2 regions of the Sinorhizobium sp. GQ132 genome follow, and region 2 is predicted to be linked to the other one. Evidence: predicted binding sites of a transcription regulator. Region 2 holds the regulator's gene; the other holds the start of a gene.
What was found. Region 2 encodes PhoB, which activates phosphate uptake and scavenging genes when phosphate is short. Its sites were predicted from a motif close to TGTCATNNANCTGTCAT; they were not measured.

Region 1 (4,745 bases), on a different contig from region 2:
ACCGGAATCGTGTAGATGTCGAAGACCTGATCGCGGATTCCGCAATAGGCCAGCATGCGCCCGTCGGGCGACCAACCGTGCCAGTAGGACGGCAGGTTGCGTGTGACGAGCCGCGGCGTGCCGCCTTCTGCCGGCAGGAGATAGATTGCCGAACTGCCGAATTCCGTCTTGTCGCTGATCACGAGCGTGCTGCCGTCGGGCGAAATTCCGTGATCGTTGTTGCAGCGCCGGGCAAAGCCGGTATCGATCTCCGTGGGCTCGGAACCGTCGAAGCCAAGCCGATAAAGCCTGCCGTCGCCGTTGATGATGAGGAATTTTCCGTCGGGTGACCAGTTCGGTGCCTCGACCAGCCGCTCCGTCTGCCAGACGACGCGCGTATCGCCGGTCGCGATGTCGAAGATCTCCACCGAACTGCGCATGATTACCCCCTGTCGCGGAAGCGGTTGGTGATGGGATAACGCCGGTCGCGGCCGAAATTCTTCCTGGTGATCTTCACGCCCGGCGCCGACTGGCGGCGCTTGTATTCGGCGATGTAGAGCAGGTGCTCGATCCGGTGAACGGTTGCCTCTTCATGCCCGCGCGCGACGATCTCCTCCGTGCTCATTTCCTTCTCGACCAGGCATTCGAGAATGTCGTCGAGCACCGGATAAGGCGGCAGCGAATCCTGGTCCGTCTGGTCGGGGCGGAGTTCGGCCGACGGCGCCTTGTCGATGATGTTCTGCGGAATGACTTCGCCTGACGGACCCAGCGCTCCCGGCGGAACGGTGCCGTTTCGCCAGCGTGCCAGCGCGTAAACCTGCATCTTGTAGAGATCCTTGATCGGATTGAAGCCGCCGTTCATGTCGCCATAAAGCGTGGCGTAACCGACCGACATTTCGGATTTGTTGCCCGTCGTCACCACCATGGAGCCGAATTTGTTGGAGATCGCCATCAGGATCGTCCCGCGCGTACGGCTCTGAAGGTTTTCCTCGGTAATGCCCGCCTCGGTTCCCTCGAACGTGTCGGAGAGCGCGCTGAGGAAGCCCTCGACCGGCTCTTCGATCGCAACGATGTCGTAGCGGCAGCCGAGCGCCTTGGCGCATGCCTCGGCATCCTGCAACGACTCGCGCGAGGTGTAGCGGTAGGGCAGCATGACCGTGCGAACCCGCTCCTCGCCCAACGCATCCACCGCAAGCGCCGTGCAGATCGCCGAATCGATGCCGCCGGACAGGCCCAGGACAACGTTCCTGAAACCGTTCTTGTTGACGTAATCGCGAAAGCCCAGCATGCAAGCGCGGTAATCGGCCTCTTCGCCTTCCGGTATGCGCGACTTGAGCCCGTTGGCCGAGGTCCAGCCGTCCGCGCCCCTTTTCCATTCTGAGACGGCCACCGCCTCTTCGAATTGGCTCATCTGGAATGCCAGCGACTTGTCCGCGTTGAAGGCGAAACTCGCGCCGTCGAAAACCAGCTCGTCCTGGCCGCCGAGCTGGTTGGCATAGATCATCGGCAGACCGGTCTCGATCACCTGCCGCAGCACCACCTGATGGCGCACGTCGACCTTGCCTCGGTAGTAGGGCGAACCGTTCGGCGACAGGAGGATTTCGGCGCCACTCTCCGCGAGAGTCTCGCAGACGCCGAGATCGCCCCATATGTCCTCGCACACCGGTATGCCGATCCGCACGCCGCGAAAGTTCACCGGGCCCGGCATCTCACCCGCGTCGAAGACGCGCTTTTCGTCAAATTCGCCGTAGTTCGGCAAGTCGACCTTGTCGCGGATAGCGATGATCTTGCCAGCGTCGAGAACTGCAACCGAATTGTGCCGGAGGCCGGAGGCCTGCCGTGGAAAGCCGATGACGACGCCCGGCCCGCCATCTGCCGTCTCCGCCGCAAGCTTCTCCACCGCCTGCTCGCAGGCCTTCAGGAAAGCGGGCTTCAAGACGAGGTCTTCCGGCGGATAGCCGGAGATGAAGAGCTCGGTCAGAAGCAGGAGATCGGCGCCTTCGCGCGCCGCCGCCGTCCGCGCCTCGCGTGCTTTTGCGACGTTGCCGGCAATGTCTCCGACCGTTGGGTTGAGCTGTGCCACGGCGATCCGTAGCGTTGAGGGAGCGGCTTTCTGTGCATTCATGAGCGGGCCCGTCGTCTCTCGTCAGCGAATACATGCTTCGTTCGCGTTGTTCTTACCGCATCCGGGGGAAAAAAACCCGCACTCAATCGAGATCCGGCGGAAAAAATCCAAAAAGCTTCGTGTTTTCGGACCGTTAAGCGCAGCGCAGAAATTCTTTAGCCGCCACAGGAACCTGGCGGCGGCGGCGCCGTTTCCGCCATTCATCCCCTGTTCAAGATGACAGTCGTATGACGGTAGAGTGAAATATTTGTGAAATTGGAGACGCCCGTTGGCCCGTATCGATTCCGCCGTGAGCAGCTCTCAAGTCTACGCCGACGGGCAAGGCTCTTCCGCAAGATATACGAGAACCCTGTCGGGCGCCCGCAGTGCTCTCTTCACGCTTCTCATTGCGACGGCGCTCGTCTTCACCGTCGAATTGATCGTGCGCTGGTCCTTGCCCGACACCGTCGCCTATTTCACCGATCCCATGCGCCCGGCCTGGACCACGGTCGCCGTGTTCTTCCTCGCCATGCTCGGCGTCGATGCCCTGTTCGGCCGCGAACACAAGGCGGCGCTGCTCGTCGCGCCGCTCGCCGTTGTGCCGGCATTCATCAGTCAGCAGAAGCAGGTCTTCCTGTCCGATCCGCTCTATCCGACCGATTTCCTTTTCGGCCGGCAGATCATGGAGCTGATGCCGGTACTCGTGAAGGACAGGCCGTGGACAGCAGTCGGCGTCGTCGCCGGCTTGATCGCGGCCATCGTCGTTGGCGCGCTCCTGCTGCGGTACGCCTGGCGGAACTTTCCCAAGCTGACACGTCGGGAGCGGCTGATGCGGATCGCATTCGCCCTGCCGCTGCTGGTCGCATTCTGGAACATTATGGACTACAACCAGTTCTCGTGGATCCGTGACCGGCTTCGTGTCATCCCCATCATGTGGGACCAGACCGAGAACTACCGCCACAACGGCTTCGCGCTTGCCTTTGCCATCAACCTCCCGATGGCCAACGTAAGCGCGCCGGCCGGCTATATGGCGGACGCGATCGACCGGATTCCGGTAAAGTCGCTTCCCGCCGGCACGACCCATCGCGGCAAACCGGATGTGATCGTGCTGATGAGCGAGTCCTTTTGGGATCCTACGCGCCTGCCCAAGGTGAAGCTCACGCCCGATCCCATGCCGACGATCCGTGAACTGCAGGGCGGCAACGTCTTTTCTCCGGAGTTCGGCGGCATGACCGCCAATGTCGAATTCGAAGCGCTGACCGGTTTTTCCAACGCGTTCCTGCCCTATGGCAGCATCCCCTACCAGCAATATATCCGCAATCCGATTCCCTCACTCGCCACCTTCTTCCGCGGCGAAGGCTATGTTTCGCGCGCCATTCACCCTTTCCAGGGATGGTTCTGGAACCGCACAGCCGTCTACAAGGCCTTCGGTTTCGACATGTTCCGGTCGGAAGAGAACATGCCGGCCATGCAGAAGCGCGGCATCTTTGCGTCGGACGAGTCTTTGACGAAGGAAATCATCCGCCAGGCGGACGAGGTGGAGGACCCTTTCTTCTTTTTCGCGGTGACCCTGCAGGGCCATGGTCCCTATGAGGCCAACCGCTATGCGAAGAACACGATCAAGGTCGAGGGCGATCTTCCCGAAGCCGACCGCCAGGTGCTCGCCACCTATGCGCAAGGCGTCAAGGAAGCCGACGACAGCCTCAAGATGCTGATGGACTGGGCGAAAGAGCGCGACCGGGAGACGATCATCGTTCTCTTCGGCGACCACCTTCCGCCGCTGAACACCGTCTATTCCAGCACCGGTTACATGAAGGGCATCACGGCCGAGCGCAAGGGACCGAAGGATCAGATGAAGGCCGAGCATGAGACGCCGCTCGTCGTCTGGTCGAACAAGACGGGGCCGAAGAAGAACATCGGCACGATCAGCCCGGCCTTCCTTTCCTACCAGATCCTGAAACAGGCGGGCTACGAGCATCCCTACTACACGGGGTTCCTCGGCAAGGTCTACGACCACTACCGTGTCCTCGACCGTTACATGCTGATCCGCAAGAACGGCAAGGACGTCGCCGACTGGCTGCGCCAGCCGAAGGTGCCCGCATCGCTGCGTGACTACCGCTTCCTGCAGCACGACATGATGTTCGGCAAGCGCTACAGCACCGAGCGCTTCTTCAAGTCTCACGCCGAGCTTTATAGCGCTGGTTTGTGAACGGACCCGGCCCGGACGGCCAATCCCCTCCCGGAATCAACAAGCGTTCACTGCTTTCGACAAGCAGTGAAACGCTTCTTGATTCCAAGCGAACCGCGTCCCCGCAGGGAAATGTGGCAGACTCCACCGATTTCAATTAAAACGCGAATAAATATTTCCTAAATTGCAGTTTTCCACAAGCAAAAACAAATACTTGCAGGTGTATAGAATAATTAACGATTGTGGCGCAGCCTGAAGCTGCAGAGACAATGGGAAACAAATACTCATAATACTTTGGAGATGCCGCATGTCCGTTTTCAACCGCCTGCTCGCCAGTCGGAAGGGTGCTGCCGCCATTGAATTCGCAGTCATTGCGCCGCTTTTCTTCATGTGCGTGCTGACGCTGATAGCCTACGGGATCTATCTGAGCGCCGCACATTCCATCCAGCAGATAGCCGCGGATGCGGCACGGAC
Region 2 (4,745 bases):
CCTTCGTCGAGCGTACGTCCGGAGCGATCATCATTCTCCTGATCTTTCTCATCTTCATGAATCTCGGCGCAATTCTCTTGCGGCGTCGCTTTGAGCGTCGCTGGTAGTGGGGTAAGGACTATGAACATCATGTCGGAAGCTGCAGTCGAAAAGGCTCTTGAGCAGAAAATGAATACGGTGCCTTACAAGATGATCGGCAACGATGTGTCGGTCTATTACGGCGAAAAGCGTGCGCTCTTCGACGTCAACCTCAATATCCGCGAGAACACGGTCACGGCGCTGATCGGTCCGTCCGGGTGCGGCAAATCGACGTTTCTGCGCACCTTGAACCGCATGAACGACACGATCGAGAACTGCCGCGTAACGGGCAAGATCACGCTCGACGAGGACGATATCTACGATCCGTCGATCGACGTGGTGGAATTGCGTGCCCGCGTCGGCATGGTGTTCCAGAAACCCAATCCGTTCCCGAAGTCGATCTACGACAATGTCTCCTACGGCCCGCGCATCCATGGCCTGGCACGCACCAAGACCGAACTCGACGAGATCGTGGAAACGAGCCTGCAGAAGGCCGGGCTCTGGAACGAGGTGAAGGATCGGCTGCAGGAGCCGGGCACCGGACTTTCCGGCGGCCAGCAGCAGCGCCTCTGCATCGCCCGCGCCGTTGCCGTCAGCCCGGAAGTCATTCTGATGGACGAGCCCTGCTCGGCGCTCGATCCGATCGCGACCGCGAAAGTCGAGGAACTCATCCACGAATTGCGGGCGAATTTCACGATCGTGATCGTCACCCACTCGATGCAGCAGGCGGCGCGCGTGTCGCAGCGCACGGCCATGTTCCATCTCGGCAATCTCGTCGAGGAGAACGATACCGATAAAATGTTCACCAACCCGGACGATCAGCGCACCCAGGACTACATCATGGGCCGCTTCGGCTGATGGCCGGAGAGGGGCGGCGCTTTTCCGTCCCTCCCGGTCAAGACCGAACGAGGCCCATTCAGAACAGCGCGTCCCCCGAGGAAACGAATATGTCTCACGCACACATCATGTCCGCCTTCGACGAAGAGTTGAAGTATCTCACGCGCCGCATCTCCGAGATGGGCGGTCTTGCCGAGCAGATGGTCGCGGACTCCGTCCGTGCGCTCGTCAATTCCGATCTCGCCCTGGCCCAGAAGGTGATTTCCGACGACACCATTCTGGACGACGCGGAACGGCAGATCGGCGAAAAGGCGATCGTCACCATTGCCAAACGCCAGCCCATGGCCTCGGATCTTCGGGAGATCATGGGTTCGATCCGCATCGCCGCGGACCTGGAGCGCGTGGGCGACCTCGGCAAGAACACCGCAAAGCGGGTGATTGCCGTGGCCGGTTCAGGCATACCGCGCAAGCTTGCGCGCGGCCTCGAACACCTGGCTGAGCTCGCGCTCGTTCAGTTGAAGGAAGTCCTGGACGTCTACGCGTCCCGTTCGCCGGAAAAGGCGAACAGCATTCGCGAACGCGATGAAGAGATCGATGCGATCTACACGTCCCTGTTCCGGGAACTGCTGACCTATATGATGGAAGATCCGCGCAACATCACGCCGTGCACGCATCTTCTTTTCTGCGCCAAGAACATCGAGCGTATCGGCGATCACGCGACCAATATCGCCGAAACGATCTACTATATGGCGACAGGCGCCCAGCCGCAGGGCGAACGGCCGAAGGACGACATGACGTCGACATTGGGTTCCGTGACGGACTGAGATCGCCCGGCAGCCGGTGCCTATGCAGAATTTGTTCCGGCCGCCTTGGCGCGGCCTACCACCGTGCGCGGCGGCATGACGGCTGTCGTGCGTAGGAAGGAGTCCTACTGAATGTTGCCGAAGATTGCCGTAGTCGAAGACGAGGAAGCCCTGAGCGTTCTCCTGCGCTACAATCTCGAGGCGGAAGGCTTCGAGGTCGATACGATCCTTCGCGGCGACGAGGCGGAGATCCGCCTGCAGGAGCGCCTGCCCGACCTTCTCATCCTCGATTGGATGCTGCCCGGGGTTTCCGGTATCGAGCTCTGCCGCAGGCTGCGCCAGCGGCCGGAAACGGAGCGCCTGCCGATCATCATGCTGACCGCGCGCGGCGAGGAAAGCGAGCGCGTGCGGGGCCTTGCCACCGGCGCCGACGATTACGTCGTCAAGCCCTTCTCGACGCCGGAACTGATGGCGAGGGTCAAGGCGATGCTCAGGCGCGCCAAGCCCGAAGTTCTGTCGACGCTCCTGCGCTGCGGCGATATCGAGCTCGACCGGGAGACGCACCGCGTCCACCGACGCAGTCGCGAAGTGCGCCTTGGCCCGACGGAGTTCCGGCTGCTGGAATTTCTAATGTCCTCACCGGGGCGCGTCTTCTCTCGTTCACAGCTCCTGGACGGTGTCTGGGGACACGACATCTATGTCGACGAACGGACCGTGGACGTTCATGTCGGGCGGCTGCGCAAGGCACTGAACTTTTCCAACATGCCGGACGTCATCCGGACGGTGCGCGGCGCTGGCTATTCGCTGGAGAGCTGAGGCCGAAGGTCGCTGGCGCCCGTGCCGGCTTGCGGCATGGCAAAGAAAAAGGGGCCTTTCCGGCCCCGATTTTCGTCGTGCATCCAGAGCGGGATGAGCAAGGCGCCTCAGCGCATGCGCCGGCGCTCGGCGGAGGGCTGGTAGGCCAGCCGGGCATGGAAGGTGCAATAGGGAGAGGCTTCCGGGGAGTCGTTGCCGCAGAAGTGGAACTCTTCCTTGAGCGGGTCGCCGATCGGCCACTTGCAGGTGCGTTCGGTAAGCTCCGTGAGCTCCAGCCGCCGCGACATCGGCAGGACGATGTTCCTGTCGATCTGCAGCTCCTGGTCCATTTCCAGGTCGACTGCGAGCTCTTCCTTGAGCGCGGTCGCACCGGCCGTGCGGGTCACGGTGCGGGTTACGGAACGCGCAGCATAGTTCGGCGCGCGCGGGGCAGACGTCGCCCGTTTGGGCCGGGCTGCAGCGGTCGTGCTTCCTCCGGCCTTGGCGCGCCCGGGCAGGCTCAGCCGATGAACCTTTCCGATGACCGCGTTGCGGCTGACGCCGCCCAACTGCGCCGCGATCTGGCTGGCGCTCAAGCCCTCCGACCACAGCTTCTTCAGTTTCTCGACCCGCTCGTCAGTCCAGTTCATCTCTGCACTCCCCGTTCTCGGCGTTGGGATGGCGGAATCCGTCACCGCTCTCCGGGAAAAACCCGAAGATTCAACGCGATAATACTTTTGGTGACTAGGTCCGCCGCATGCGTCTAGTAATTGAATGTTAACCTACCGGCAGGGTGACTCCGTGGCAAGAGTCGCCGGAATCGCGCCGAATCGATTTCGCGGTTTTCCCCAACTTGCTGTCGGAGCGTTGCATTTTTGCAAGTCCCAGAGTGTGATTTTTTCGCGCTTCGGAATCGGCATCCGCAAAGCGCCTGCAAACCTTGGTTTTGTTGACATCGCGGTGCGAAATGGGAATAGTGCCTGTCGCCGCCGCAAGGCGGCATTTTTGATTTTTATCGGGCCGAATGGTCCGTGCCGCCGGAATGAAGGAGAGCTCGACATGGCCGCAACCACGCCGCTTTACGACACCTATCTGCGCGCGCCGTTGCGTTTCGAGCGAGGTGAAGGCGTTTGGCTGATCGCCGAAGACGGCACGCGCTATCTCGATTTCGCTGCCGGTGTCGCCGTGAACTCGCTCGGCCATGCCCATCCTCATCTCGTCGAGGCGCTGAAGGCGCAGGCCGACAAGGTCTGGCATCTGTCCAATCTCTACGAGATTTCGGGGCAGGAAAGCCTTGCACGGAGGCTGACCCAGGTGACCTTCGCCGATCGGGTGTTCTTCACCAATTCGGGTGCGGAAGCGCTCGAATGTGCGATCAAGACGGCGCGGCGCTATCATTTCGCCAAGGGGCACGTCGAGAAGTTCCACGTCATCACCTTCGAAGGTGCTTTCCACGGCCGCACGCTCGCAACGATTGCCGCCGGCGGACAGCAGAAATACATCGAGGGCTTCGGGCCGAAGGCGCCGGGCTTCTATCAGGTCCCCTTCGGCGATATCGCGGCGGTCAAGAACGCGATCAATGAAGAAACCGCGGCGATCCTCGTCGAGCCGATCCAGGGCGAGGGCGGCATTCGGTCGGCATCGAAGGAATTCATGCAGGGGCTGCGCGAACTTTGCGACGAGTTCGGCCTGCTTCTGATCCTCGACGAGGTACAGTCCGGTGTCGGCCGGACCGGCAAGCTCTTCGCTCATGAATGGGCGGGCATCAAGCCGGATATCATGGCCGTAGCCAAGGGCATCGGCGGCGGCTTCCCGCTCGGCGCTTGCCTCGCGACGGAAGCGGCGGCCGCCGGCATGGTGGCGGGCACGCACGGTTCGACCTATGGCGGCAACCCGCTCGCAATGGCGGTCGGAAATGCCGTGCTCGACGTCGTTCTCGCCGAAGGCTTCCTCGATCAGGTGCGCGAGGTGGCTCTCGTCTTCCGTCAGGGGCTCGCCTCGCTGAAGGATCGTTTTCCGGACGTGATCGAGGAAATCCGCGGCGACGGGCTGATGCTCGGCATCAAGGCCAAGGTGCCCTCCGCGGACCTTTTGAAGGCGATCCGCGCCGAGAAACTGCTCGTCGTCCCGGCCGGCGAAAACGTGCTGCGCCTGTTGCCGCCGCTGATCACCACCGCGGCCGAGGCGCGCGAAGGACTGGCACGGCTCGAACGCGCCGCGGAGGCGGTGAGT

Region 1: a site for PhoB is predicted at 2,321-2,337, ahead of AC6CIG_RS07615 (LTA synthase family protein). Genes of this name have one in related genera too.

The regions. Positions count from the first base shown of each region.
Region 1 covers NZ_JCAXDX010000002.1:738,501-743,245, reverse strand. Annotated here, with positions in the region: gene AC6CIG_RS07625 (TolB family protein) at 1-419, opposite strand, end outside; gene AC6CIG_RS07620 (NAD+ synthase) at 422-2,104, opposite strand; gene AC6CIG_RS07615 (LTA synthase family protein) at 2,373-4,292, shown strand; gene AC6CIG_RS07610 (TadE family protein) at 4,579-4,745, shown strand, end outside.
Region 2 covers NZ_JCAXDX010000004.1:80,228-84,972, reverse strand. Annotated here, with positions in the region: gene pstA (phosphate ABC transporter permease PstA) at 1-107, shown strand, start outside; gene pstB (phosphate ABC transporter ATP-binding protein PstB) at 121-936, shown strand; gene phoU (phosphate signaling complex protein PhoU) at 1,026-1,739, shown strand; gene phoB (phosphate regulon transcriptional regulator PhoB) at 1,851-2,534, shown strand; gene AC6CIG_RS12095 (GcrA family cell cycle regulator) at 2,642-3,163, opposite strand; gene AC6CIG_RS12090 (aspartate aminotransferase family protein) at 3,573-4,745, shown strand, end outside.